DNA from 3 places in the Halomonas sp. 707B3 genome. Region 2 is predicted to be linked to each of the others. Evidence: predicted binding sites of a transcription regulator. Region 2 holds the regulator's gene; each other region holds the start of a gene.
What was found. The regulator PhoB, encoded in region 2, activates phosphate uptake and scavenging genes when phosphate is short. The targets are predictions, from matches to a motif close to TGTCATANNNNTGTCANA.
Positions count from the first base shown of each region.

Region 1 (10,046 bases), on a different contig from region 2:
GACTTTATGCGCGACCCGGACCAAGCGGTCATTATTACCCAGGCCATGCGCCAAGCCGGGTATGCGCTGTTTATTGATGATTTTGGCACTGGCTACTCCTCGCTCTCCTATTTGCGCCGCTTTGCCGCTGATGCGCTGAAAATCGATATCTCCTTCGTGCGCGATATGCTTGATAACCATCACGATCGGGCGATTGTGCAAACGATTATCGCCATGGCAAACACATTAGAAATGAAAACCCTTGCCGAAGGCGTCGAAAGTGCCGCCCAAGCGGCACTGCTGGCAGACATGGGGTGCAACCAGGCCCAAGGCTACTGGTTTGGAAGACCGCTACCCGCCGATGAGTTCACCCGTACTTGGCTAAACGACTAGACGTCATCTTAATGTCATCACCGTTGGCATACCCTACGCGCGCCAAACCGCGACGATAGGAGTTTCCCATGCGCCTGGCCCTGTTTGACCTTGATGACACCCTCCTGGATGGAGACTGCAGCGACCGCTGGAATTTATGGATGATTGAGCAAGGGTGGATCAGCGACGCGGAGCGCTTCATGGCGCGTGCAGAGCAGATGCAGCAGGCCTACCATGCGGGCAAGCTTAAGCTGGAAGAGTACCTCGCCATGACATTGGCTCCCTTGAAAGGGCGGCGAGTGGTCGACGTCGAAAAAGAGGTGGAGCGCTTCGTCGACACCCATTTGCAGCCGCGCATTTTCGATCAGGCGTGGCGCTGTCTGGAAAGCCATCGCAACGCGGGCGATACCCTGGTGCTGATCTCTGCCTCATCCCACCATTTGGTGGCCCCCATTGCGGCGGCATTGGGCATCGAGCACGTGCTCGCGGTGGAGCTGGAAGTCGCCACTTCGGAGGAGGGGCGTGTGTACACTGGGTGTAGCCAAGGCGTGCTCTCGTACCGAGGCGGCAAGGTGATCCGCTTTCAGCAGTGGCTAGCAGAACACGCCATCACGCCAAGTCATACCACCTTCTACTCCGACTCCCGCAATGACCTGCCGCTGCTGCAGTACGTGGATTGCGCCGTAGCGGTCAACCCCGACCCGATATTGGCCGAGGTAGCTAGCGTAGAAGGGTGGCGGCGCTTAGACTGGCGGGCATCCGCACTTGCCCAAGTTGCTAAGGCAATTTAAGCGCATGGCGAGAGTTGCCAGTCGCGCCATAACGTCTCTTTGAAGGGCTCTGCTGGCAGAGCCCGTTAGACGACCAGGCTATGAGGCTGGACAGGGAGCGCCGACGTGCAGGGCTGCCGCAGACATGGCGGGAACGCTCAACGTCAGTTGACCATCCTCTACCACGATACACTGTCCCTCAGCCGTCACGTTTTGATAGCGGCCATCTGCCATATCGGTTTGAAAAGTGTGGGTGAGCGCTTGCTGCTCCCGGTTAATCGCAATAAAGCCCTGGGCTTCGCGGCTGAAGGCGATTTGATGATGGCCATTATCCCACCAGTGGGTGACCTCTGCGCCGTCGGCCTGTTGGCGAAACGCCACCATATTGGCAATCTCGGGCCAGCGGTGTTCGCATACCCAGGCTTCCCCACATTGGGCCTCGCCCTGCTGGTAGACGGCGACTTGTGGCGGGCCCTGGTCGCTGTCGGAAAAGGCGTAGCTCGACATGACTTTCGGGTATCCATACGGCCATGCCAGCATGAACGCGTTGGCTAAGCGATAAAGCGCGTCATCTCGATGCGTCAAAATATTGCTGCCGCCCGCCCCGTGGCCACGCTGATTATCATGGTTGTCGGTAAATACGACGGCTTGATCGCTCGGCAGCAGGGCAGGCGATTCGCCAAACTGCTGAAGGTTGACAAGGGCTTGATTGTTGAAAATATCACCAAGAGACGCGCCGTAGCGAAACTCAGTGATATCCGCCGTGCCTTGATACTCCGTGGCACTGATCGCTTCGCCCCCTAGGTCAATCACTTCCTGAAAGGCATAAAGCGGAGCGTCTACCTGCGCCAGAATTTCCGCAATATCGCTGGGTGCCATATGTTTGGCCGCATCGACACGAATACCCTTTACGCCAAGTGTCGCCAACGTGTTCAAGTAGCCTGCAATACGACTCTGTACGGTGGGGTCGCCAGTATTAAGGTCGGGCAAGCCAACTAACTGACATTGTCGAACGCTTTCGGCATTTTGCGTATAGTCGCTCTGTTCGATGCCGCAGGGTTCGTGGAAGTCGTCGCGTTGATAATGGGGATAGCTCAGTGCTTCATTGTCATAAGAGGAGCCTGCAATGCCCTGGCCCTGGCCCTTGCCGTGGGCAACATGGTTAATCACCGCATCCGCATAAACATCGACCCCCGCTGCGTTACAGCGCTGCACCATATCAGCAAATGCTTCGCTGGAGCCGCTGCGGCTTTCAAGTTGATAGCTGACCGGTTGGTAGCGAGTCCACCAAGCATCCCCTTGAATGTGCTCTTGTGGGGGCGAGACCTGTACGGCTTTAAATCCTTTTGGGCCTAGCCAATTTTCGCACTCCTGGGCAACATCTTCCCACTGCCACTCAAATAAGTGCACGAACGTGTCAGCGCTAGCAGGTTGCGCGGAAAGCCCTATGCTCAGTGTCGCGCTGGCAGCCAGGGCAACGGAGTATTTCGCAAACATGAGATCACCTTTGTTGTCATTGTTGCTCATAACATGACGGTATGCAGGGTGACTCAAACCCTCCTTGCGAGACTGTTAAGGGGCGTAGATAAGAGGAGGAGGGCGCCTACTTGTGGAAAACGTCAGTAATAGAGGGCTAACTCACGGCCTGCCACACCAAGTTAATCCCCACTAAGAACATGGCCAGAATGACTAAGCGGTAAAACAGCTTTTCATTGACGCGACTCTGTAGCCAGAGGCCGTTACGTACACCGATCCAAGCAACGGGCACAAGCAGCAGCGAGGCCCAGGCGCTGGTCATGTTGACTTCGCCTAGCCACATATACGGGCCTAGTTTGATAGTGTTTACCACCGCGTAGGTCACCGTACAGGTGGCAATGAACGTTTCTTTAGTGAGCTTGCGCGGCATCAGGTACATGTTCATCGGCGGCGCGCCCGCGTGGGCAATGAAGCTGGTAAAGCCGCACACGCTGGCCGCAGGCAGTGCCCATCGGCTGGAAATCGGTTTTTTAGCCACAGGTTTTAGTAGCATATAGGCGGCGAAAACGACGGATAGAATTCCCAAAGCCAGCCGCACGCCCTGCTCGCTTAGGCTGCCAAACAGCAGGGTGCCTACTGTCACGCCAATGAAAAGCCCCGGCACAAAGCGCCACACTTCAGCGCGGTCATGCTTGCCCCACCACGCCTTGACCGCAAACACATCCATCACCAGCAATAGCGGCAGCAGCAGCCCGGCTGCCTGGGTCGGGCTAATCGCCAGCGCCATCAGCGGCACTGAGAGCGTGCCAAAGCCACCCGCAAAGCCCCCTTTAGAGACGCCGGTGAGGTAGACAGAAAAGATAATCAACAGCCAGGCGATAAGGGAGTAATCGGGGAGCATGGGAGCCTCTCAAAGTGTTCAAAAGCGACCGACATAAAAAAGCCCCGCAGAGGCGGGGCACAACAGCATAGCATTAGATAAAAGTTAGCGGGCGAATAGAAAGGCAGCCGCGCCTTGCCATCACGTTGATTACAAAATAATCAGCGTCGCCAGCCCCAAGAACGATAGAAAGCCAACGACATCCGTAACGGTGGTCAGGATCACCGCGCCGGATAGAGCAGGGTCAATTTGCAGCCTTTTGAGTACCAGGGGGATCAGTACACCAGACACATTGGCGAGGCTCATGTTGATAAAAATCGCTAAAGTGATGACGAGGGTGATCAGCGGGTCGCTAAACCACAGGTAGGAAATACCGCCCACCACCAGCGCCCATACCAAGCCATTGAGCATGCCCACCCACAGCTCTTTGTTGTAGAGCCACTGCTTGTTGTTACCGGCAATCTGCCCCAGCGCCAAGCCGCGAATGACCACCGTTAGCGTCTGGCTGCCTGCAATCCCGCCCATGCTGGCGACCACAGGCATGAGGATAGCGAGCGCTACAATTTGATCCAGCACCGCTTCAAACTGACCGATCACAAAGGCGGCTAGAAAGGCGGTTAATAGATTGATACCGAGCCAAATGCCGCGGCTCTTGGCACTGCGCAGAATCGGGGTGAACACTTCCTCTTCGTCGCTCACGCCCGACATGTGTTTCAGCGTCATGTCTGCGTCGTCTTGAGTTATTTCCAGTACGTCGGCGGCGTTTAACTGGCCTACCAGTAGCCCGTCGCTGTCACATACCGGTACAAAGGGCAGCTCCTTGGAGCGCAGCAGGGCGGCGGCTTCGCTGACTTTCATCTGGTCGTTGAGCGTGTAGGGAGCATCGTCCATGAACTCGTCCACGGTGCTCTCCTGGGGCTGTTTGACCAAATCAATCAGCGTCAGGGTGCCCAGCAGGCGCTTCTCCTTATCGGTGATCATCACTTGCTGAGAATCATCATCCAGCAAGTGATGAATACGGATATAGCGCTGTACCGCTTCCAACGACACACCCTGTTTAACATTGACCGTTTCCGGGTCCATGTAGCGGCCAACCATGTCCTCTTCATAGGCATGAAGGTTCTCGACCTGGGCGCGGATCTCCTGGTCTAGGCTGGCGTAGACGGTGGTTTTGATCTCTTCGTCAGCAACATCAAGAACCTCGGCGACTTCCTGGGCATCCAGGCCCTTAACAATTTGCTCAACGTCGCTGGCGGTCAGGTCTTCGATGTAGTCGGCACGGATGTCTTCATCGACTTCGGCCAGCACCTCACCGAGCATCGTTTCTGGAATGTACTCCCACAGCAAATCACGGGTTTTGGCGGGAAAAGACTCAAGAGTGCGCGCAATCGCTAAAATATCGAGCTCATTAAACAGCTCGTTTAAGGCAGCGGTATCTTCTTCGTCTAGCAACTTTTGAAGATAGAGCAGCTGCTCCTCGGTGTTGGTGTATTTCTCTTCATCGCGCATAGAGTCCATCCTTTGGGGAATTAATTTTTAACACAACTACTTGAAAGCGCTTGATGGCTCACTATGAATCTTATCGATAGCCTGGGTTGAAAGCCATGCAGGCTTATTGACCGACATAATCAGGAGAGCGTAGTGACGCATGGTGGCTGATGAGCTTATCCGCAGCATTATTCATATAGCGCCTGCCATCGAACCGTCATTAAAAAGTCGCTTACCCGTCATACATATTTCATTTTGCGCTACTAGCCTCTTCAAAAAACCGTTATGACCATGTCCATGACTACGAGGGGGCACCATGAGCAAGGAAATCGAAGATCACCGCCTGTTTAACCAAAGTCACAACCAGCCGTTTGCAGAGGTGCTGGCTCAGCACGTCTCCCGGCGCGACGTAATGCGAGGCGGCCTGGGGTTGGCGGCGGCATCCATGCTGGGGTTTGGCGGTGCGGCTCAAGCACTCGCAGGCGAGCAGGCGAAAACGCCGCTAACCCTCGCGTTTGAAGCGGTGCGTGGTTCTCGTACCGATGCCATCGTTGTGCCGGAAGGATACGTGGCTCAAGTGTTGGTGCCCTGGGGCACGCCGCTGCAGGCAGGCCAGGAGTGGCAAGCCGACCAGCCCATGACGCCCGAGCGCCAAGCGATGAGCGTGGGCATGCATCACGACGGCATGGCCGGTTTTGCCCTGGATGCGGATAACGCCTCGCGCCGTTTTGTGCTGGCGCTAAATAACGAATACATCGATCAGGATGCGCTGTGGGCGCCCCAAGGTGGGCCGACCAATGCCGAGGCGGGCGCGCGCCCAGCGGACGAATCGCGCACTGAAATCAATGCCCATGGTGTGACGATTGTCGAAGTAGAGAAAGACGCCAGCGGCCAGTGGTCTCATGTTGCCAACTCGCCCTATAACCGCCGCTTCACCAGCGCCACGGTGATGGATTTTGCCGGCCCCGTGGCGGGTAGCGACTACGTAAAAACCCAGTTCTCCCCTGACGGCACACAAACCCGTGGTACCAACAACAACTGCGGTAACGGCGTAACGCCCTGGGGCACTTACATCGCCTGTGAAGAGAACTGGCCCGATATCTTCGTCAACCGTGGCGAGCGCTTCCAGGATGATGCGCGCATCGGTATTCCCACGGATAAAAGCCGCTACGGCTGGGACACCTCAGCGGGGGATGCTAGTGAGCAGAACGGCGAGTTTGCGCGCTTTGACATCACCCCACGCGGTGAGCGTGCCGAAGAGGACTACCGCAACGAAGCGCGCACCTTCGGCTACCAAGTTGAAGTCGACCCTTACAGCGGTGCTCGTGCGGTGAAGCGTACGGCACTGGGGCGTTTTCGTCATGAAGGGTGCTGGCTGGGCAAATTAGAAGCGGGCAAGCCCATCGTTTACTATTCAGGTCACGATGCTCGTAACGAGTATGTCTACAAGTACGTCTCTGATGCCGCCTGGGACCCCGCTGATGCCAACCGCCCCGGCGCCGAGTACGACCGCCTCGCCATCGGCAATAAATACATGGATAACGGTACGCTCTACGTGGCGCGCTTCCATGCCGATGGCAGCGGCGAGTGGCTGCCGCTCACACCGAGGGCCAAGACCCAGGATGGTCGCACGCTGGCCGCCGCACTTGGCCTAGCCGAGAACGACTTGGCAGGCATCATCATCAACACCTGCGATGCCGCCGACCTGCTGGGCGCCACGCCAATGGACCGCCCCGAGTGGGCCACGGTAGACCCGGCCTCGGGTGAGGTGTATCTAACGCTGACGAACAACACCCAGCGCAGTGAAGAGGGCTCCGATGCCACCTTCACCAACGACGGCAGCGAGCTTACCCAGCCGGGCGTTGGCTTCGCTACCGCCCCTGCGAACGCCTCCAATCCCCGCGCCAATAACGAGGCCGGGCATGTGATTCGTTGGCGGGAGAGCCGCTTGCCCAACGCCTTCACCTGGGAAGTGTTTGTGTTTGGCGCAGCGGCCGACGACGCGGATAACCACTCCGGGCTAAACGAGATGAACCAATTCGCCAGCCCCGATGGCCTGTGGTTCGATGAGCGTGAAGACGGCCAAGGCATTCTCTGGATTCAAACCGACAACGGCTATGAAGGCGTTACCGAGCACACCAACGACCAGCTATTGGCCGTGGTGCCCCAAGGGTTAGAGGATATTCGCGGTACGGGGCCGGTGATCAACAGCAGCAACCAGCAACAGCTCAAACGCTTTGCGGTGGGGCCGAACGGCTGCGAAGTTACCGGCATCTTTGCCACGCCGGATAAAACCGCACTGTTTATCAACATCCAGCACCCCGGCAATTGGCCCGCGGATGCCAGTGCCCTGGTGCAAGACGCCACTGCGGCGGCGAGTGGGCAAGTGCGCCCGCGTGCCGCCACAGTAGTGATTCAGAAGCGTGATGGTGGGCCGGTGGGGGTGTAAACCGCCCCGCCCACCATAGCGGTAATGCAGAGCGTCATTGCCATTCTAAGGGCGTCGAGCCATCTTCAGGCTCGACGCCTTTTATCGCTATTTCTCCTCATGCGGTGTTTCCTGTTGCCGAGCTTCCAGCACCTGAATGGCATCTTCCTGCAGGGGCAACTGGCTAGCCCAGAGAATATCTTCACGACAATGGCCAATATCCCGTAATACGTTGTCGTCGTAAGCCAGCAGGGGCAATACGTGGCGGCGGAAGAGCTGCCGGCGTCGGTAGCGCCACCAACGCATTTCAAGCCGGTGAATCAAGGTCAATGACGGCATCGCGGGCATATAAAATTCGAGCTTTGGCGGTTTGGGGGGCGGGGGCAGCTGGCTGGCTCTATTCCAGGCGTGTAGAGCATGTCGGGTCGGGTTGTTGTCTTTCATCGCACACCTCCAACGTACACCTGCTTTCTAATGGCATTACGCCTGCTGAAAGGGTGTCATGTATGTCAATAAGAAGGAGGGTCGCGACCTCTGATCACTAGCTTGATGCTCAACCTTGGATCAATCAAACGAAAAGAATTACACTGTGCCTTAAGTTTTTCTGAAAGGTGCTGTGATGAATCAGTTCGCTGGTGCGGAGACTAATCGGGCCGCTTTGCCATTACTGGATAGCGAGGTGCTGCGTACCTTTGTAACAATTGCGGAAAGTGGCAGTTTTACTCGCGCTGCCCAGCAATTGTTTCGGACTCCTTCCGCGCTGAGCATGCAGATCAAACGCCTGGAAGAGATACTGGGGCAGAACCTATTTGTGCGTGAAGCGCGCCAGGTGCGATTGACGGCAGAGGGGGAAGTGCTGCTTGGCTATAGTCGGCGGCTGTTGAAACTCAATGCTGAGGCAGTGACTCAATTCTTGGCGCCAGCACTGGAAGGACGTGTAGGCCTGGGTATAACCGATGATGTTGTCTGGCGTGTACTGCCCACCGTATTGGCCCAGTTTGCCCGCTCTCATCCTGCCGTGCAGGTCGATGTGATTGTTGGCCGCAGCGTAGAGCTGCTCGCAAGATTGGATGAGTCGGAACTTGATCTGGCTCTGGTGATGGCGGGAGAACCTGGGCAAGCGACGCGTGGTGAGATTGTGCATAGCGAGCCGCTGGTATGGGCGGGCCGTGAAGATGGTGTTGCCGTACAGCGTACGCCGCTGCCGGTGACCCTGGCTCAACAGGGTTGTGCATGGCGCAGAATTGCACTCCAGGCACTGGATAGCGCTGGGGTGAACTATCGAATTGCCTACTCCTGCGACCACTGTGCCGGGCAAGAAGCCGCCATGTTGGCGGATCTGGCTATTTCACCGTTTCCAAAAAGCTTAATTCGCCCCCCGCTCAAACGTCTCACTCACGATTTGCTTCCCCCGCTGGGCGATTATCAGGTAGCGCTGGTTAAACGGCCTGGTAGTGGCGATGCCAGCGAAGTGTTGGCCGAGCGGGTGGTGGAGGCTTTTCGTGAAGGATGAGCTGACGTCATTAGTCATTCGGAATGATTGCAAAGTTTTTAGGCCTATGTGCCTTAACGCTGCCGGTTGGTAAAGACAACGCAGGTATGCCCGTTGGCCTGCAAATGCTGGCAGGGCCCTGGCAAGACGCCAAACTGCTAGCAATGGGTCAGGCAATTGAGAACGAGCTGGGGACAGGCTTAGAAATCCTGGGGCAACCGCCAGCGGTGTGAATAAGAAGAGGCGGACCCGCCGATGCGGTGCGTAAGGCCCTCATCGTGCTGGCCAAGTGCAGGCCGTTAAGCCCAGCAATTGCAGTGGCACATTCAAGTCTTGGCGCTAGGTAGCCAGTGCCCGATAGCCTGAGCATCAGCGCCGCCCATACGCCATTAAAAACACGTCTACAGCGCTGGTGATCTGGCGCTTGAGTTCTTCATCCGTGGGCGGTGGGCGTACGCCCATACGAACTTCTTTGGTCAGCATCCCCTGCCACATGCTGCAGAGTTGATCGGCAGCTAGCGCGGGGGCGGGCAGGGTGAGGTGGCCTGCGCTGGCCAGTCCTTCCAGTTTTTCCCGCAGCCACTGGCTAATAGCCCAGGGGCCTGCCTCAAAAAAAGCCTGTAACAGCTTGGGGTGCTGCTCGCCCTGCTGACTCATCACCCGTTCGACCGCCAATACATGGGGCTCCAGTAAAAAGCGCACCATGCTGATGCCTACCTCAATGAGCGATTGGCGTACCGCGTCGTGGGTGTCGGGGAGCTGCTCTAACCCTTGCCGAATTGTCGCGGTTTCTCGCCGTATCACGCTGCCAAACAGCGCTTCCTTAGACGTAAAGTGCCCATACACCGTCACTTTGGAAACGCCCGCCTCTCGAGCAACGGCCTCCATGGTGACGGCTTCCAAACCATTGCGGAAAAACAGGCACGCTGCAGCGTCCATCATCACATTACGTTTGGCCATATCTTTAGGGCGGCCCGCGCTGCGTTTTTGGTCAGATGACGGCGGTTGAGCGTCTGTCATGCAATTAACCTCTGCCCATGCATAAATAGTTATTGAACGGTGGCGTACACATATTATAGTGAACGTTATCGTTCAAGAATAAACCATTTGAGGCCAACATGGGCACGTTAAACACTTCCTGGGGGCATCGGCTGCGCGGCA
Region 1 covers NZ_JAMZBE010000053.1:3,048-13,093, forward strand. Annotated here, with positions in the region: gene BIS10_RS09005 (EAL domain-containing protein) at 1-372, shown strand, start outside; gene BIS10_RS09010 (HAD family phosphatase) at 441-1,142, shown strand; gene BIS10_RS09015 (alpha-amylase family protein) at 1,221-2,618, opposite strand; gene BIS10_RS09020 (sulfite exporter TauE/SafE family protein) at 2,755-3,498, opposite strand; gene mgtE (magnesium transporter) at 3,628-4,986, opposite strand; gene BIS10_RS09030 (PhoX family phosphatase) at 5,282-7,414, shown strand; gene BIS10_RS09035 (hypothetical protein) at 7,502-7,837, opposite strand; gene BIS10_RS09040 (LysR family transcriptional regulator) at 8,013-8,906, shown strand; gene BIS10_RS09045 (amidase family protein) at 8,930-9,118, shown strand; gene BIS10_RS09050 (TetR/AcrR family transcriptional regulator) at 9,255-9,905, opposite strand; gene BIS10_RS09055 (efflux RND transporter periplasmic adaptor subunit) at 10,004-10,046, shown strand, end outside.
Region 1: a site for PhoB is predicted at 5,170-5,187, ahead of BIS10_RS09030 (PhoX family phosphatase). Genes of this name have one in related genera too.

Region 2 (10,046 bases):
AGCGTTGTCTGCATCTTGGGATAATGTCTCTAAGGTGCGTCCAAGCGCTAAACGAATACCAGCCTCTTGAAACGCATCGGCCAGTGCGCTACCCAGCCGCTCAGGGAGTAGGCGCGGCAAAGGGGCGCTCTCTGGTGCAATCACGGTAACTTGGTGCCCACCTGCGTGTAGGTCGTTGGCGAATTCACAGCCGACTAATCCGGCGCCAATAATCGCGACGCGAGTAGGCTGGTTGAGCGCTCCGTGTAGGCGGCGGTAGTCATCCAAGTCGTTGACGGTAAAGCAGCGCTCGGCCAGCACGCTCGGTATGCGAAACGGCGTGCGAGGGGCCGCACCGGTGGCGAGCACCAGGTCGTCGTAGTGGAGTGTGGCGCCGCTACTCAGTTGCAGGGTTTGGTTATCCACATCCAGTTGGCTGACTTGGGTGTGGGTAACGATATGTGCGTTTAATTCATCGGCGAGCGCTTCAGCGCTGCGCTGGGCGAGCTTGTCAGGGCTCAAGCGCTTGGCGAAGCCTGTCGACAGCAGCGGCTTACTGTAATCATCACCGCTGTCAGCGCTGACCAGCGTGATTGTGCGCGTATCCCCTTGGCGTCGCAGCGTGCGGGCCAGGCCAACGCCTGCCATGCCGGTGCCCACAATCACCAGCGCGGCGTGGTGGTGAGGTGTTCTGGAAGATGTCGTGTGTGAGTCGGGCATACCGTCACCAAACGTCGGTGGAACAAAAGCCTGTAAAGCCACCATGTTACACTAGCTCGCTCTGAATTGACCGCCTTGGAGGCTTAGGTGACCGCCCCTGTGTTATCCACTCCTGCGTTTTCGCTCTTCCCTCAGTGGCTGCCCGTGGCAGCCGCTCAGCCAGCCATGAGTGCGCCTTGGTGGCAGTGGGTAGCGTCCACGGATTCCTTAACCGCGCGCCTCATGGCAGCAGGCGAGCCGGGAACGTTTCGGGTGCGCTTGCTGCGCCAAACCATTGGCCTGCCCCAGCGCGATGAAGCCTTGGCCCTAGGCATCGCGCCTCGCCGCTACGCGTGGCTGCGCGAGGTGGCGCTGTGTGTTGATGAAACGCCGTGGGTGGTAGCGCGTTCGGTGGCCCCGCTTCACCAGCTACAGGGAAAAGGTTTGGGGAAGTTGGGCGAGCGCTCGTTAGGCAGCTGGCTATTTCAGCAGCCCGACTTGGTTCGCGGGCCGCTGGAAGCCACGGCGACGCCGCCACGTTTTACCCACCAGCAGCCGGGGCTATCGGCCAATAGCTTATGGGGGCGGCGCTCTGTCTTTGAACATGGTGGGCTTTCGTTACTGGTTCAGGAGTATTTTTTATCTACCATGGCGGATGCGTTGGGCCTTCCGCCGCGCTAGGCTAACGCAGCAGCTTTTTTGACGAGGTAAGCATGAGCATGGACCGTTCTCTGTTGCGCCCGACCGGGTGGGCCCGTTTGGTAGATTTCTTACAGTTAATGCGCTTGGACCGGCCCATTGGCACTTGGCTGCTGATGTGGCCAACGCTGTGGGCGCTGTGGGTCGCGTCAGAGGGCGTGCCGGGCCGCGATGTACTGCTGATTTTTATTGCCGGGGTATATGTGATGCGCGCCGCAGGCTGCGTGGTGAACGACTACGCCGACCGCCACTTCGATGGCCATGTAAAGCGTACCAAGCAGCGGCCACTGGCCACCGGTCGGATCAGCGAAACCGAAGCGCAGCTGCTATTTGTGGCGCTGGTGGCCGCCGCCTTTATTTTAGTGCTGCTGACCAACTGGTTTACCGTGCTGCTCTCGCTTGGGGGTGTGCTGCTGGCATTTATTTATCCGTTTATGAAACGCTACACACACTTTCCCCAGGTGGTGCTCGGGGCGGCTTTCTCCTGGGCGATCCCGATGGCGTTTGGCGCGGTACTGGGGCATGTGCCGCTGGAAGGCTGGCTGCTATTTAGCGCTAACCTACTGTGGACGGTGGCTTACGATACCCAATACGCCATGGTGGATCGTGACGATGATCTGAAAATCGGCATTAAATCCACCGCGGTGCTGTTTGGCAGTGCCGACCGTTTCATCATTGGCCTGCTGCAGTTGGCGACGCTGGCGCTGCTTGCTTGGGTAGGTGTACGGGTTGGGTTAGGCGGGTTCTTCTGGCTGGGTTTGGCAGGCATGGCAGCGACGTTTGCTCATCAGCAGCGATTAATTTTTCACTGTGACCGCGACCGCTGCTTCCAGGCGTTTCTGAATAACCACTGGTCAGGGCTCTTGGTGTTTGCCGGAATTGTTCTGAGCTGGTGGCCTGCAGCTGGCTAATTATGCTGGGTGTCATAGAATTGTCATTAAGTCATGGTGTCATCGTCACAGACATGTCATTGAACTGTTTTGTATAAACGAGTTTTCATAGAACACCGTGAGGCCCTGGATGACCGCCAAGACCGTACTGATTGTCGATGACGAGGCGCCCATTCGCGAGATGATCGCTGTGGCGCTGGAAATGGCTGACTATCGCGTGCTTGAAGCGGACAACGCCCAGGATGCCCATGCGATGGTCGTTGACCACCAGCCCGACCTGCTGCTGCTGGACTGGATGATGCCGGGCACCAGCGGCATCGAGCTGGCCCGTCGTCTCAAGCGCGAAGAGGCCACCGCTGAGCTGCCCATTATTATGCTGACCGCCAAAGGCGAAGAGGATAATAAAATTCAGGGCTTGGAGGCGGGTGCGGATGACTACATCACCAAGCCGTTTTCCCCCCGCGAGTTGGTGGCTCGTCTTAAAGCCGTGCTGCGCCGGGCGACCCCGCGCGGTGTGGAAGACCCCATCGAAATCAATGGATTGCTGCTGGACCCAGTGAGCCATCGCGTCAGCGCCCATGGCAAAGCGCTGGAGATGGGCCCTACCGAGTACCGCTTACTGCAATTCTTTATGACTCACCAAGAGCGCGCCTATACCCGTAGCCAGCTGCTTGATCAGGTGTGGGGCGGCAATGTGTATGTAGAAGAGCGCACGGTGGATGTGCATATTCGCCGGTTGCGCAAAGCGCTAGGTGAAGCGCATCAGAATCTGATTCAAACAGTGCGTGGCACTGGGTATCGTTTCTCTGCTCGGGTGTAATCGTGCGTCTGTGGAGCCGTGAACTGTGGCGAATTATCTGGCTGGCTTTCCTAGGGATGTGCCTGGGATGGCTGCTAGGTTACCCCGGTTTCGGGTTAGCCGCGGGTCTAACGCTCTGTTTGGTGTATCAACTCCGCCAGCTTAGGGCGCTGTTCAAGTGGCTAACGCTCAACCCGCACGATGAGCCTCCTGCGGCAACTGGCATGTGGGGCGAGCTATTCGATCGCCTTTACCGTTACCAAAAAAGCCAGCGCATTACCCAAAGCCGGCTGCGAGCAACCCTCGCGCGTATTCAAGAATCCTCGGAAGCGATGCGTGATAGCGTCGTGATGCTGGATCGCCACGGTGATTTAGAGTGGTGGAACAGTGCCGCCACCGACATGCTAGGCCTGCAAACCGCCCATGACCGCGGTCAGCACATTACTAATCTGCTGCGCGACCCGCGTTTCATCAGCTACTTTAATGCCCGTGAGTACAGCGAGCCGCTCACGCTCACCTCGCCCATTGATGAGCGTCGCATTCTGCAGTACCAAATCACTCTGTATGGCGACGACGAGCGCTTGGTTATGGCGCGGGATATTACCCGCTTGCATCGCCTAGAGCAGATGCGCCGCGACTTCGTCGCTAACGTTTCCCATGAGCTGCGCACCCCACTCACCGTTCTTTCCGGCTATCTGGAAACCTACGGCGATCTTAAAGAGATGCTGCCACCGCGCCTGAGTAAAGGCATTGGTCAGATGGAAGAGCAGACCAAGCGTATGCAGAACCTGGTGAATGATCTACTGCTTTTGTCACGTCTGGAGATTGACCGAGGCGGCGAAGATCATCAGCCGCTTGAGGTTGGGTCGATGCTTGAGAGCATTCGCCGGGATGCGCTGGCGCTCTCGAACCAGCAGCATAGCGTTCAGGTGGCGTTGGAGTGCGAGGCGCGCCTGGTGGGCAGCGAGCAAGAACTACGCAGCGCCATCTCAAACCTAGCGTTTAACGCAGTGCGCTATACGCCTGCTGGCAGTCAGATCACGCTCCGCTGGGTTGCAATGCCCAATGGCCGCGCCTGTATTGAAGTGGATGATGATGGTGAAGGGATTGATCCGGTGCATATCCCGCGTCTTACCGAGCGCTTCTACCGCGTTGATAAAGGGCGCAGTACGGCCACTGGCGGTACTGGTCTTGGCCTTGCCATTGTTAAACACGTTCTACTGCGCCATGATGCACAGCTTCAAGTGGAGTCGTTACCCGGTGAGGGGGCGTTGTTCCGCTGTGTTTTCCCGCCCTCCCGTGTCATTAACAGCTAACACGGTGTCATACCGCTCTCCGTCTTGGCTTGCATAACTTATGTATAAATGTGCCATATTGGCATGCAAGCATGGTCAAACACCGCGCATGTGTCATATGTAGCCAACTAATCATCTACTTAAGCCAGTGCTAGAGGGTTAATCGGCATAGTGGTTATTTTTATAAGTGTCTGTATATAAATAAATTTTATTTCTATTAAGAGTTTTTGGCATATCGGCTGCAATATACTTGTCAAGGAAGATTACCGCAGGAACTGGTAAGACAAGATGTCACTCTTCCTTAAATAGCGGTATTTCACAGCGATCGAGGAGGCGGAATATGATGTCCAAGGAACTACTCAAGAAAGCTGGTATTTTAGGTGTAGCGTTTGGTCTGGTAGCAAGCCCACTGACATTTGCTCAAGAGCCTGCAGATCCGGCAGACAACATTTCTCCAGATGAGCAGCCGGTCGAAGCTCAGTCTAACGACTCAGCTATGCCGTCTGATCATGACAAGAAAAATTTAACCCATGACGAGGGTGATAACGCCAGCGACATGGAACCAAACTCCATGAGTGATGACTCGGATGCTACCTATGACAGCACCGAAGAACTCCCAGAAGAAAATAGTGGTATGTAACAAGTAACATTTCTTTGCAAAGCTGTAAAAAACTCTTACGCTTAAGGAGTGAGCAACTAGAGAGGCAAGGATGTCTCATCGCAAGGATGCTCAATGATTCAAGGAATGAATCAAAAACGATCAATACACTGGTCAGGGTAAATTCCAAGGTTGGAGCCCCGCAAAAGGATTGGAAGCCAGATGTAAGTATCGTGTAAAAGTAAGAGTTCTCAAGACCCCGCCCTGCGGGGTCTAATTTTTTGTGCCTAACACATAAACCCCAGCGAATGGCATGGCTGCCCTCTTAGCGGGGATAATGAAGCGGTTGGGCAGCAAGGCAAGTGAGTCAATTTGCGCCACTTAACCGACGCATGTGCCATTATTGCACAATATATTTGTATGAATAATGATTTTGCAGCTTTATATTGCGCGCAATTAAAAATAAATAAGTTTATGTTTTTAAAAGATATTTAATTAATTTAGTATTTTTGGCATCACTTATGCAATGCCAAGATGTAAAGTTAGCCATTAGTCGTAGGCGCTTAATTGGTTTCCACCCTATGTCGACTGGCTCAATGTTAAAGGAGTAGTAATTTATGTTTTTCAAAGAGTTAGCTAAAAAATCTGCAGTGTTAGGTGTTGCTTTTGGTTTGGTAGCAAGTCCGATGGCATTTGCCCAAACATCCATTGAACTCAACAAAGACCGCTCTGCAGGACACGATGTGATTCAGCCTAGCTCGCACAATACGTCAGGCCCGGCTCAGTACTCTGCTAGTGACTTGACCCGTAATGAAGGCGATACGCTGGACTACTCCACTTCAAGCAGCGTCAGCGATTCCAACAGCGTGGCTACCAGTAAAGCTGGCTATGATGCTAGCGAGCTGAACCGTGATGAAGGTGATGATCTTCGTTGGTAAGCGTTGATATTAATTCCACAAAAAACCCCGCTCCGGCGGGGTTTTTTGCGTATGGCTGTGTGTTCTAACGACGTGCGACAACATCTTGGGTGTCACGGTAGTGACCATCCCACATCAGCACCGCCCCCGCTACGGCGCCAGGAATTAAAAACAGATTGGCAAGCGGGATCCAGGTGACCAGCATGATCAGCCCGCCGTAGGTGAGGCTTGGCCACCAGCGGTGCGAGAGACGGCTGCGCATATCGCGAAACGTGACCTTGTTGTTATCCATCGGGTAATCAAGGTAAGTGATGGCCATCACCCAGGCGGAAAACAGTGCCCACAAGATCGGTGCCAACAGATTGAGGCCTGGTATCCAGCTGAGAATAAACAGCGCCGCCATGCGCGGCAGAATATAGCCGAGCTTGACCAGTTCGCGACCCAGTGCATCGATGGCCGTTTTAGCTAGCCCGCGATCATCCAACGGTTCCCGTCCTGTGGCTTGACGCTCGACTTTAGCGGCTAAAAAGCCGTAAAACGGCGCGGCAATCAGATGTGTCACCAGGGTGAAGGTAAAAAAGATCACCACCAAGAGGCTAACGAAGAAGAGCGGCCAGATAAGCCAAGAGAGCCACTCCAACCAGCTGGGGACCATGGTCATGGCACTGTCGAGCCAGCCATCAAAGCGGTTGAGCACCAAGCTTAGCATGCTGGCATACACGATGAGGTTGACCAGGATCGGCAGAAAAATGTAGCGCCGCAGCCCTTTTTGGTACACCAAACGTGTGCCTTGGCTCAGCGCCGTTATTGCATCCACCATGCTTGCTCCTTAAATAAAAACGCCCAGATGTGTCATCTGGGCGTATTGCAGGAGGAATTACCTGCTAGGTCAAGACTTTTTAAGCACCTTCTGATCTAAGGTGTCGGGGTCGCTGTGGCGAATATCCAGGCCCTTCACCAGGTAGACCACGTACTCTGCCAGGTTATTGGCGTGGTCGCCCACACGCTCTAGTGCCCGCAGTACCCACATGATGCTGAGGACGGAGCTAATAGAGCGGGAGTCTTCCATCATAAAGGTCATTAGAGAGCGCATGGCGCTGCCGTATTCGTCATCCACCGACTCATCTTCACGCACAACCTGCATGGCAAGTTCGGTATCGAAGCGGGCAAAAGCCGTCAGTGCATCGCGCAGCATTTTACGCACGTGTTCACTGATGTGACGCACTTCGACCAGGCCACGAATGCCGCCGCTGTTTTCACTCAGCAGTAGGGCGTTGCGGGCAATTTTGCTGGCCTCATCGCCAATCCGCTCAAGGTCTGAGGTGGCACGAATAACGGCCAGCACCAGACGAAGGTCCGAGGCGGCCGGCTGGCGGCGGGCCAGGACGCGAGTACACTCATCATCAATCTGCAGTTGCAGGTCGTTCACCTGGCGGTCGTTATCACGCACTTTTTCGGCCAGACGGCTGTCGCCTTCCAACAGGGCGTGAACGGCGTCTTGTACCTGTTTTTCCACCAGACCGCCCATGGCCATCAGGTGGGTTTTCAGCTCTTCCAGCTCCTGGTTGAACTGGCGAGAGATATGCTGGCTGTGGCTATCGCTCGTAATATCCATTGAGCACTCCTGACGTAACGTCGGTTGGGCCTAGGTCATGCGGCCGGTGATGTAGTTTTCAGTGCGTTGTAAACGCGGGTTGGTGAACACTTGATCCGTTGGCCCGTATTCAACGAGTTCACCTTGCTGCAAAAAAGCCGTGTAGTCGGATACCCGTGCGGCTTGCTGCATATTGTGGGTAACCAGTACCAGCGTGAGCTGGGATTTCAGGTTACGAATTAGCTCTTCAATTTTAAGCGTAGAAATAGGGTCGAGCGCCGAGGCAGGCTCATCCAATAGCAATACATCGGGCTGTACGGCCAGCGTGCGGGCAATCACTAAGCGCTGCTGCTGCCCACCGGATAACTGCCACGCGGAACGGTGCAGGCGATCTTTCACCTCATCCCACAGGGCGGCTGAGGTGAGCGCCCACTCTATAATATCGTCGCGTTTGCGCTTAGGCAGGCGCCCCTGCAGGCGCAGCCCAAACGCCACGTTTTCATAGATCGACATCGGAAACGGGTTGGGCGTTTGAAACACCATGCCCACACGGCGTCGCAGCTCGGTAACGTTCATCTGCGGGGCGTGGATGTCCTGATCTTCTAACTGGATTTGCCCATGGTGCGTCACCGACTCATTCAGGTCATGCAGCCGATTAATCGCACGCAGCAAAGTAGATTTGCCACAGCCCGACGGGCCGATGAACGCGGTGACTCGATGGCGAGGCACGTCAAGTGTTAGGTCGCGCAACGCCGTTTTCCCCGCATAAGCGAGGTGAAACTGGTTGATGCTCAAACAGCAGGTCTCGGCTGAAAATCGAGTTACCGGTGCTTGAGTTGGGTTGGCGGACGATAACGCTAGCATTCGTTCCCTCGTTGACGCCTTAAATAATGACGCAGAAATATGGCAGTTAGATTAAGCACCAGCACAATCAGCACTAACAGCAGAGCGGTGGCAAACACCAGTGGGATGGCGGCTTGGACATCTTCACCGTGAAAAGCGGTATCAAATAAATGATAGCCGAGGTGCATAAACTTGCGCTCTAGATGCAGATAGGGAAATTCGCCATCGACGGGCATTTGCGGGGCCAGTTTCGCCACGCCCACCAGCATCAGCGGGGCGACTTCCCCTGCGGCTCGAGCTACCGCCAAAATCACACCGGTGAGCATCGCGGGGGTAGCCATGGGCAGTACCACGCGGGTCAGCATCTCCAAACGGGTGGCACCCAGCGCCACTGCACCTTCCCGCTGGGCGTCGGGAATACGCGCCAGCCCCTCTTCGGTGGCTACGATGACGACCGGCAGCGTTAGCAGCGCCAGGGTCAACGATGCCCAGAGGAGGCCGCCGGTTCCAAAGGTGGGCGAGGGCAGCGCATCCTCAAAAAACCAGCTATCGATAGAGCCACCGATACCGTAAACGAAGACCCCAAGGCCAAACACCCCATAAACAATCGAGGGCACCCCCGCGAGATTGCGCACGCCGATGCGCACTAAGCGGGTTAGGCGGTTCTGGTGCGCGATTTCATTCAGATAAATGGCGGCCAGCACGCCAAACGGTGTCACGATGACCGACATTAGAATCACCATCAGCACCGTCCCGAAAATAGCAGGCCAAACGCCGCCTCCCGTATTGGCTGCACGTGGGCCTTCGCTGAGGAATTGCCAAATACGCTCACTCCAGGCGACGACTTTTTGCTCCCAGGACATGGCATTAGGCGCTTGGAAGCGCGTGATGCCTTCCAGCGGCTGGGTAATGATTTGGCCATTGGCCGCAGTGAGTCGGAGTTGTGCAATAGGGCGCTGGCTCTCGGGAAGCGTCATCGCATGAGCGACAAACGCCCAAGCGGCTTCGTCTTCAAAGCGCTGGCCCGCGCTCTCCACCTCGTCTAAGCGGCCAATAAAGTCGCCCCAGGGCGCGCGCTCTAACCGGATGAGGTCGTCGGGCACGGCGACGGTGTCGATATCGTCCAGGGCCACCCAGCGCCAGCTCTCACCGCCGATATCTCGATTGCCGGTAAAGTAGAGCCGTTCCACTCCCGCTGCATTGGGCAGTGGAGCTTCACGCACCGGTTGGCCGATTACCGTGTCACCGGAGTGCAGAGTGACCTCCTCCAGCTCCGCGGGCCAAAAGTGGCCAAGACCACGGGTGGCAAGCAGCGTCAGTAGGGTCGCCAACATCAGCAGCGACAACGCAACGCTCGCGGCACATAGCCAAGGCCACAGTAAGCTGCCCGTAGCGCGGGCACGCAGTGGACGAGATAGCCAAGCCATCAGCGGTTACCCCCTAGGCGCTGGTAGCGTTGCCGCAGCCGTTGGCGCACCACTTCGGCTAACGTATTAACCAAAAAGGTGAAGATAAACAGCGCCAGGGCGGCAAAAATCAGCAGGTGATACGTCATGCCGCCTGGGGAGGCTTCCGGTAGCTCAATGGCAATTGACGCCGACAGGGAGCGCAGCCCCTCAAAAGGGCTAGCACTGAAGAGCGCCGTATTACCGCTGGCCATCAGTACAATCATGGTTTCGCCCACGGCGCGCCCGGCACCAATCATGACCGCTGAAAAGACTCCAGGACCCGCG
Region 2 covers NZ_JAMZBE010000026.1:3,597-13,642, reverse strand. Annotated here, with positions in the region: gene BIS10_RS05635 (NAD(P)/FAD-dependent oxidoreductase) at 1-699, opposite strand, end outside; gene BIS10_RS05630 (chorismate lyase) at 787-1,359, shown strand; gene ubiA (4-hydroxybenzoate octaprenyltransferase) at 1,398-2,288, shown strand; gene phoB (phosphate regulon transcriptional regulator PhoB) at 2,398-3,087, shown strand; gene phoR (phosphate regulon sensor histidine kinase PhoR) at 3,090-4,382, shown strand; gene BIS10_RS05610 (hypothetical protein) at 4,702-5,001, shown strand; gene BIS10_RS05605 (hypothetical protein) at 5,577-5,897, shown strand; gene cysZ (sulfate transporter CysZ) at 5,962-6,696, opposite strand; gene phoU (phosphate signaling complex protein PhoU) at 6,766-7,491, opposite strand; gene pstB (phosphate ABC transporter ATP-binding protein PstB) at 7,522-8,334, opposite strand; gene pstA (phosphate ABC transporter permease PstA) at 8,328-9,740, opposite strand; gene BIS10_RS05580 (ABC transporter permease subunit) at 9,740-10,046, opposite strand, start outside.

Region 3 (10,046 bases), on a different contig from region 2:
GCTAGCCCGCTTTGGTGAAGAGCTGAAAGATCTCGTGGTGATTCGTCAGCACGATGAAGCGCTGGAAGCCCTAATCACGCCTGAGCAAGAGTCTTACCTGCGTCAGAGCCTGCGCCTGATTCTCGAGCAGTCTCAGTTAGCGCTGCTCAAAGAGGAGCCGGAGCTATATGAAGCGAGCATCGACAAAGCCCTGGAACTGCTCAACGGCTACTACGATACCGAGCGTGAAGAGACCCAGAGCGTGATTGCCCGTCTGCAAGAGCTGAAGCAGGTTCAGGTACAGCCTGAGCTGCCGGACATCAGCGCCTCTCAACAAGCGCTGGCCAGCTTCATCGACAATCGCTTCGAGTCGCGCCGTCAGGATGGAGGTGATGCATGAGAAAACTCATCCTGCTGATCGTTGCGGGCCTCGCGGTTGGCGCGCTCTTTGGGCACCTGATGATGTCGGTGCCCGGCTACTGGCTGATCCGCGTTGGTGACACCTCGGTTCAAACCTCGTTCTGGTTTGGTCTGGTGCTGCTGCTGGGTGCCTTTATTGTGCTGCACTTCGCGCTGCGCCTGCTTACCGGCATTATTCGCCCGGTTGGTCGCTTCCGTACCTGGAACAGCCGCGCCCGTAACCGTCGCGCCATGAAACGCACCGTGCGTGGTTTGGTGGCACTCACCGAAGGCCGCTGGAAAAAAGCCGAGAAAACCTTGGTGCGCGCCGCCGACGACTCCAGCACACCGCTGGTGAACTACCTATCGGCCGCGCTGGCAGCCCACTATCAGGGCGACCACGAGAAGTCCCAGGAGCATCTGAACCAGGCCCAGCTGACCACCGACGGCGCGGATACCGCCATTGGCCTGATGCAGGCGCAGCTGATGATTGACCGTCAGCAGCCGGAAGAGGCTCTGGCAATTCTCAATCGCCTGGATAAGCAGCTCACCAATCACCCGCAGGTACTGAAGCTTTTGAAGCAGGTACACCTGAGCGTCAACGACTGGGAAGGCCTGCGCCGCCTAATTCCACGACTGGCTGCGCAGAGGCTGATTACCCAGCAAGAGCGCGAACAGCTGGAACTCAAAGCGTATCGCGAGCTGATCATCTTCGAAGCGAAGAACCCCACCAATATCGAACGGGTTCGCGGGCTGTGGGCGGATATGCCCGACTACCTGCGCGGCAATACCGAGCTGATCGTGCTCTATACCGAGGCACTGCTGCACGCCAACGAAGAGCCGATTGCCGAGCGTCTGCTGAACCACTCGCTGGACAACCACTGGGACGCCCGCTTAGTGAAGCGCTACGGCCTGCTCAACGTGGATGCCGCTCGCCAGCTCGCCAAGGCCGAAAAGTGGCTACAAGAGCGCCCCAACGACCCCGAGCTGCTGCTCGCCTGTGGCCGCCTGTCGCTGCGTGTGGGCCAGTGGGAAAAAGCGCTGGAGTACTTTGAAGCCAGCCAGCGCCAGCGCCCCAATGGCGAAGTGTGTGCCGAGCTTGCCCGCCTCTACGCAAGCCTAGGCGAGCACAACAAGAGCCAGCTCTACTATCGCCATAGCGTCGATATGCTGGCGAAATCTCTGCCATCGCTGCCACAACCCAGCGATGCCAGTGACAGCACGCAGAGCGATAAGAAAGCAGCGAAAAAGACGGCGTAACCGCCTTCTGCAACGCAAAAAGGGTGCCCACGGGCACCCTTTTTTAATGACGCTTCGCTACACGCTCTCGGTAGGCTTCTCTGAGGCCGCCGCCTGCAGTTCAGAAGTACAGTGACCGCAGCGAACGGCCTTGATCGGCACCACCATAAAACAGTAAGGGCAGGGCTTTTCGGTCGGGTCTGCCGGTGCCACCGCCTCTTCGCGCTTTAAGCGGTTGATGGTACGCACCAGCAAAAACACCACGAACGCGACGATGGAGAAACTCACCACCGCGTTGATAAACAGCCCCACGTTCAGCGTCACCGCCCCCGCCGCTTGAGCTTCCGCCAAGGTGGCATAGGGCGCTCCCGCCACGCCTTCCCGCAATACGACGAACAGATTCGAAAAATCGATCCCACCCACCAACAGGCCAATCAGCGGATTCATCACGTCTTTGACAAGGCTTTGCACGATCAGCGTAAACGCCCCGCCAATGATGATACCCACCGCCATATCAATCACGTTGCCCTTAACAGCAAACTCGCGGAATTCCCGAAAAAATTTAGCCATACCCTACCCATCCTTACCAAGCCAATGAAACGCCAAGGGCTAAGTTGCCCTGAGAGAAGGATGGGCCACGGTTAAAAGTGCGGCAAGGGCTAACGATACAAGGGAGTTATATTATTGATGGGAGGCAGCCATCACCGCCTCTAGCGCCGCTTTATATCCCTGCACGCCTAGGCCAGCAATCACGCCATCGGCCCGTAGCGAGACATAGGAGTGGTGGCGAAACGACTCGCGCTTATGCACGTTGGAGAGATGGACTTCGATGACCTGGCCATCAAAGGCGTTCAATGCATCGAGGATCGCCACCGAGGTATGGGTGTAGGCCGCCGGGTTGATAATAATGGCCTGCGTGCCATCCACCCTCGCTGCGTGGATGGCGTCGATGAGCGCGCCTTCATGGTTACTTTGCAGGCAGGTGATGTCCCAGCCTGCCATTACCGCTTTTTCGCGCAGCAGGTTATTCACATCGTCCAGTGTGTCATAGCCATAAATCTCTGGCTGACGCGTGCCTAATAAATTGAGATTAGGCCCATGTAACACCAATACTTTGCCCTGCTGCATAGCGCTCTCCTGCGGTGATGTGGTTAACCATGTCTTGTGTTAGTCAGCACGTTCTAACACCTTCCCCCAAGCGCTGCCAGCGCCTTATCCAGTGATGCCTGCTGGCGCTGTTCATACAGCGCAATTTCATCAATCACGGAGGCACCCAAGTCACGCTCGAATTGGGCTTGGTTGGCTTGGCTTGCGTATTCATCGCGCTGCTCGCCGCCCAGGTTCGACTGGAAGATGCCCGCCGCGCTAACCGGCAGGAAATCTTCATAAATCATGGGCTGGCAGGTCAATGCGCCTTGATCAATAAGCGCTTCAAGGGTATCCGCGTTGATCTGCTCGGGAAGCGACACATGGGCACCCGGCACGGCGTCGTAGTGGAAAAACGCCAGCTCTTCGCGGCGCAGGGTTGTGTTGTCGTCAGGAAATGCCTGAAACACCTCGGCGAGCTGCGACTGATGGACGTTGTTATCTTTGGCAGGAGGCAGCTGCTGCGACTCGGCCAGCAGGCGGTCGTATAGCGCGCGCCCTTTTTGAGTGAGAGCAACCCCGCGCTGCTCGATTTCACCGAAGCGGGCGGTATGGTGTCCCGCCACGCTGTCGGCAAAGGTAATGGTCTCTTCCAGCGCTTTGAAGCTGGTTTGGCGCAGTAGAATCGGGCAGCGGCGACGGGGCGGGCCTTCGATCACCGCCTTAGGGTCGATGCCAACACTCGGCATCTGCTGCTGCACCGCATCGATGTCTAGGGTGCGCGGGGTAAGATGGTTGATATGCGGGCCTCTAAAGCTCACCACGTCAGCAATAAGCCGATGCTCCTGGTGTAAACGGTCATAGGTGGCACGATCCACCGTCGCATCGTGGTGCCAGCGGAACGTATCGAGCGCGGCCTGCACGAATGCCTTGGCATCGGCTGCGTTTAAGCCACTTTGCTCTTCACAGCGGGCGATTAGCGCCTGGGCCTCGGGCGTGACGATCTCACGGCGAGAGAGAATTTCCCGGGCCTGCTCACGCAGTTGAGGGTTCTCGATGAGTTCAAGACGTAACAAGGAAGTAAATACGCGGAAGGGATTGCGCTTCAAGGCGTCATCATCCACCGGGCGAAACGCCGTGGAGTGCACCGGCACACCGGCAGCAGCCAGGTCGTAATACCCCACGGGATGCATGCCCATCACCGCAAACATACGCCGTAACAGTGACAGCTCTTCAGGCAAACCAACGCGGATCGCTCCATGGCGCTCAACGCTAAGGCGCGCTAGCTCATCCGATGATTTGAGCGTGTGGGCTAAGGCGGCATCCTCTGCCAGCACATTATGATTCACGCTCTCCACCAGCGAGAGCAGCGTGCCATATTGCGGCACTTCCTGTTGATACATCGCCGACATCGCTTTGGAAAATTGATCGCGAATATCGTCGGCGCTTACATAAGCAGCATCCATGGGGCGTCCTGTTGGTCATCTTGTGAGTGTTATAACGATTACCATAGTAGCGCTGCAGCGACGGGGGAAATTGCATAAATTTGGCCGTTATCTTCATTAACACGCCTTGAGCCCCCGCCACAGCACATGGTGTTACGGTTACACTAAGCCTTTCTGTTTCGACAATTCTACGTTTCGACAAAGGCCACCGCTTAGATGACTGCCTCACGCTCGCCGCTACCGCTCTATCTGGGCTTGCCCATGTGGGCCAATCAGGATTGGCAGGGCAGCCTCTACCCGCGCCAAGCCAAGACCGACCTGCTCAGCGATTACGCGGCGGTGTTTTCCAGCGTGGAGGGCAATACAACGTTTTACAGCGGTGCGCCTAAGCCCGATATCATCGCTGCCTGGGCACGTCAGGCCCCTGCTCATTTCCGTTTTTGTTTTAAACTGCCCGCCAGCGTGACGCACGACCAGCGTCTCGGCAGTTTAGCGTCTGCCTGGGAGTTTATAGAGGCACTGACGCCGCTCCATGACCGGCTTGGTCCAACCATGGTCCAACTACCGCGTGATTTCGGCCCCTCAGAGTTACCTAAACTCGAAGCATTGCTCGCCCACTGGCCAGTGCAGTTGCCCTGTGCTGTTGAGGTGCGCCACCCTGTTTTTTTCCACAAGGGTAAGGAGGAGAAGGCCCTCAACCGATTGTTGATAACTTATGGCGCTAATCGTGTGATGCTGGATGTGCGTCCGGTGTTCTCGACCCCCGCCGAAGGCCATGCGGGCCTCGCTCATGCCCAACAGGAAAAGCCGAAACTCCCGTTACACGTGCTTTCCACAGCGGAGCAACCGATTATTCGCTTCATTGGCCATATTGACAAAACCATCAATACTCGCTACTTCGCTCCGTGGATAGAGCGCCTAAAGCTGTGGATAAGTCAGGGGAAAACCCCTTTCTTATTTGTGCATACAGCGGATAACCGTGAGTCTCCTGAGATGGCTCGACACCTGTACCACGCCCTTCAACAGCACATCGCACTGCCTGAGCTTGAACCCTTTGCCGATGAAAAGCAGAGCCAGCTGTTTTAAGCCGTCTTTTTAGATGAGCTGACTGGCAAGCCCTACCATGATCGGATAAATTGCGCGTTCTTTCGGAAAAGTACGCTGGCAATTTCTCTATTTCCGAAAATCGGCGCACTGCGCCGATAACGACTCATTATAATTGAACGTAACACAGGTGATTTATGGCAAAACTTGCACATGCACAGTGGTCATCTCGTATGACCTTTGTGCTAGCCGCAGCGGGTTCAGCGGTTGGCTTAGGGAATATTTGGAAGTTCCCTTATATGGTAGGTGAAAGCGGCGGGGCTGCTTTCGTATTTGTTTACCTGCTCTGTATTGGGCTCATTGGCTTGCCCATTCTTGTTTCTGAGTGGCTTATCGGGCGGCGCGGTCAGAAAAACCCTGCGAGCACGATGTCCGAGCTGGCACGCCAAGCCAATAAATCCAGTATGTGGGCCGTGGTTGGCATCAGCGGCATCATTGGGGCGTTTTTAATTCTGTCGTTCTATAGCGTGATCGGCGGCTGGTCGCTCTACTACACCCTTAACTCCGTCACTGGCACCTTCAGTGGTCAAGATGCCGACGGCATCGGCGCGCTGTTTAACGGCATGCTCAGCAATCCTGGGTTGCTGTTGCTAGGCCACTCTGCCTTTATGCTCTTGGTGATTGGCATTGTGGCTCAGGGTGTCACGAAGGGTCTGGAAGGCGCTGTGCGCATCTTGATGCCGGTGTTGGCGCTACTGCTGGTTGTGCTGATCGGCTATGGCATGTCGACCGGCCATTTTGGCCAAGCGCTGGAGTATATGTTTAACCCGGATTGGAGCAAGCTAAGCGCAGAGACAGTCCTGGCAGCGTTAGGGCACGCCTTTTTCACCCTTTCGCTGGGTATGGGCATTATGATGGCGTATGGCTCTTACTTGGGCAAAGAGATCAACCTGCTCCAAACCGCCCGTACCGTCATTATTATGGATACGGTGATCGCACTCGGGGCGGGGCTTGCGATCTTCCCCATCGTATTTGCAAACAACCTTGACCTAGCCTCAGGCCCTGGGCTGATCTTTGTTACGCTGCCCTTAGCATTTGGCAATATGGACGGCGGCTCTCTCCTGGGGTTGATGTTCTTCCTGCTGCTCACCTTCGCGGCCCTTACCTCGGCCATTTCACTGCTTGAGCCAGTGGTTGAGTTTATTGAAGAGCGCACGCCGCTGTCTCGCGTGATGGCGACCGTTGTTGCCGGGGTGGGCGCTTGGGCGCTGGGTATTGCCGCTCTGCTCTCCTTCAACGTGTGGAGCGAGCCGCTCATGTTCGGTATGGGCGTGTTCGACCTACTGGATACGCTGACCAGCAAAATCATGCTGCCGCTTACCGGTTTAGGCGCGATTCTCTTCGCTGCGTGGTGCTTAGAGCGCAAGAGTGTCGAGGCTGAGCTTGGGCTGTCAGCCACTGGCGTAAGCGTATGGAACATCATCGCGCGCTATGTAGCGCCCGCGGGTGTCATCGCTGTCTTCGTCACAGGCTTACTCTAAGCCGTTACGGCCCCGCTAGCTGGCGGGGCTGTTCTATCACACGCTGTTTTTAGTGCAATTCGCTCTCTTGCGGTTCGTCATCGTCCGGCATGGGAGCGATATCCCGCGATAGCTTCTGAAACTCCCGATGCAGCTCAATCCCTCTGCGTGCCCTTAGGCTACGCTGGGCGGCGCTGCGCCGACGTTGGGCATGCTCATCGACCTCCATACTCATGAATATGTCGAGCAATTCGCTTTTTACCGAGGTCATTCGTTCGACGTTTCTCATGATCGACGCTCCTCCAGGTGAAGTTGCCTACGTCCACCTGCATCCGTGACGACTGATTTTTAAATGATGCAGTGCGGCACGTCACTTCTTACTATAACCTACTTGACAAAATGATGACGATTCTTGAAGAAAGGGGTTAACGCCCTTTAAACGGCAGCCATTACGGGTGATTCCCGCTGCCCTCTTCGCGTCACTCAGGCATACTGTGGCCACCTAGGCTGCATAAGCACGATCAAGAATTTAAGGAGCTGAACGTGAGCCGCGCCCTGTTCGATGAAATGAGACGCCGCATGGAGCATTTCCGTCGCTCCGAACAAAAGGTAGCGCGGTTCGTGCTGCGTAACCCCGATGAAGTGATCCATATGCGGATCGTGGACCTGGCCACTGAGGCGAAGGTGAGCGAGCCCACCGTGGTGCGCTTCTGCCGCGCCCTCGGCTGCAACGGTTTCCAGGACTTCAAGCTTCAGCTCGCCCAGATGCTGGCCAGCGGCAGCCAGTTCGCCCAGTTCTCGATGAACGATAGCGACTCGGTGGCGGAGTTCTCTCACAGCATTTTTGACTCCACCGTCGGCACACTGCTGTCGGTACGCGATCGGCTCGACAATGAAGCCTTGGGGCGAGCAGTGAATGCACTGGCCATGGCCAACCGGGTGGAGTTTTACGGCTTTGGTGCCTCTGGTGCCGTGGCGTTCGATGCCCAGCACAAGTTCTTCCGCCTTCAGATCTCGACCTCCGCCTACGCCGACCCGCACATGCAGAACATGTCGGCGGTGACGCTGCAAGAGGGCGATGTGGTGGTGGCGATTTCACAAACCGGGCGTACCAAGGCACTGGTGGCCAGCGTGCGCTTGGCCCGCGAAGCGGGGGCGACGGTGATTGGCCTGTGCCCCAGCGAATCGCCGCTGGCCCATGAAGTGAGCCTGCCGCTGTTTATCGATGTGCATGAAGATACCGAGATTTACACGCCGCTCAGCTCGCGCATCGCCCACCTGGTGCTGATCGACGTGCTGGCCGTTGGTGTCGCTAAAACCCGCGGCCCCAAACTCGCCGAGCAGCTTAAAGCGGTGAAAAAGAGCCTGACCACGCTGCGTTACCCAGACGACCACTAACGGCGGGCTAACGCGACGTACGCTGTATACCCAGCCAGTGGGCGGGCTGTGCTAAACTGACCGCCCATTTTCGAACCGGCAGCGGCTTATATGGACGACGTCACGGCGATACTTGATCAGCTCAATCCCGCTCAGCGGGAGGCGGTGAGCGCCCCCCAAGGCAACCTACTGGTACTGGCGGGGGCTGGCTCCGGTAAAACCCGCGTGCTGGTTCACCGCATTGCCTGGCTGATGCAGGCCGAGGGGCTGTCTCCTTACGCGCTGCTGGCGGTCACGTTTACCAACAAAGCAGCGCGGGAAATGCGCACGCGCTTAGAAGCGCTGCTGGGCATTTCCATGCGCCATGTGTGGGTCGGCACCTTCCACTCCATTGCCCACCGGCTGCTGCGCACCCATTGGCAAGATGCCCGCCTACCGCAACATTTCCAAATCATTGATTCCGACGACCAGCTCCGTCTGATCAAACGGCTGCTCAAAGATTACTCGATTGACGATGAGCGCTTCCCGCCCCGCCAGGTACAGGGGTTTGTGTCTGGCTGCAAAGAGGAAGGGCTGCGCCCGCATCAGGTCAACGTCAACGGTGATGGCTATTTGGCACAAATGGTCGAGCTGTACGAGCGCTACCAGCTCACCTGTGAACGTGGCGGGCTGGTGGATTTTGGCGAGCTGCTGTTGCGCAGCCTGGAGCTTCTGCGCGATAACCCACCGCTGCTGAACCACTACCGCGAGCGCTTTGGGCATGTGCTGGTAGACGAGTTCCAAGACACCAACACCCTCCAGTATGCGTGGCTGAAACTGCTCACCGGCCAACAAACGCCGATGACAGCGGTCGGCGATGATGACCAGTCGATTTACGGTTGGCGCGGCGCCAAAGTGGAGAATATTCGCCGCTTTGAAGAGGAGTTTACCGATACCCATACGGTGCGTCTGGAACAGAACTACCGCTCTACCAGCGCAATCTTGGAAGCCGCTAACACGCTGATTAGCCATAACAGCGAACGGCTGGGTAAAAACCTCTGGACCGATGGCATCGAGGGCGACCCGATCTCGGTATACGCCGGGTTTAACGACCTGGAAGAAGCCCGCTATATCGTTGACACCATTAAAGAGAAGGTCGACGAGGGCTTTAACCGCCGTGATGTGGCCATTCTTTACCGCTCTAACGCCCAGTCGCGGCTGCTGGAAGAGACGCTGATTCGCCAAGGGATGCCCTACCGCATCTACGGCGGCCACCGCTTTTATGAGCGGCTGGAGATCAAAAACGCCCTGGCCTACCTTCGCCTGCTGCTCAACCGGGACGACGACGCCTCCCTTGAACGCGTCATCAACGTGCCCACCCGAGGCATTGGCACCCGCACGGTGGAAATCGTCCGCCACCGCGCACGGGAACAGGGCGTTTCGCTCTGGCAGGCGCTCCACGACGCGATTCAGGATGGCACCTTAAGAGGCCGGGCGGGCAACGCCGTGCAGGCCTTCGCCAACCTGATTGAGCAGCTCGATAACGACGCCGCCGGGTTACCGCTGCATGAAATTATTGACCATGTCACCGCGCAAACCGGGTTGATCGAGCACCACAAAAGCGAGCGTGGCGAGAAAGGCCAGGCGCGGGTCGAAAACTTGGAAGAGCTGGTCACCGCCGCGCGCGCCTTCACCCATGGCGACGCCTTTGAAACCCCGGAAGCGGGCGAAGGCATGGCGGCGCTGGAAGCATTTTTATCAGAAGCCGCCCTCAACGCAGGCGACCACGAAGCCGAAGAGTTCGAAGACAGCGTGCAGCTGATGACGCTGCACTCGGCGAAAGGGCTAGAGTTTCCGGTGGTATTTATCGCCGGTGTGGAGGAGGGGCTGTTCCCGCATAAGATGTCGGTGGAGGAGCCTGGGCGGCTCGAGGAGGAGCGCAGGCTTTGCTATGTGGGCGTTACCCGCGCCATGCAGA
Region 3 covers NZ_JAMZBE010000018.1:373-10,418, reverse strand. Annotated here, with positions in the region: gene BIS10_RS04270 (uroporphyrinogen-III C-methyltransferase) at 1-379, shown strand, start outside; gene BIS10_RS04265 (heme biosynthesis HemY N-terminal domain-containing protein) at 376-1,638, shown strand; gene mscL (large conductance mechanosensitive channel protein MscL) at 1,696-2,187, opposite strand; gene aroQ (type II 3-dehydroquinate dehydratase) at 2,299-2,745, opposite strand; gene BIS10_RS04250 (VOC family protein) at 2,799-4,169, opposite strand; gene BIS10_RS04245 (DUF72 domain-containing protein) at 4,365-5,234, shown strand; gene BIS10_RS04240 (sodium-dependent transporter) at 5,390-6,733, shown strand; gene BIS10_RS04235 (PA3496 family putative envelope integrity protein) at 6,783-7,001, opposite strand; gene hexR (transcriptional regulator HexR) at 7,256-8,110, shown strand; gene uvrD (DNA helicase II) at 8,201-10,046, shown strand, end outside.
Region 3: a site for PhoB is predicted at 7,103-7,120, ahead of BIS10_RS04235 (PA3496 family putative envelope integrity protein). Genes of this name have one in related genera too.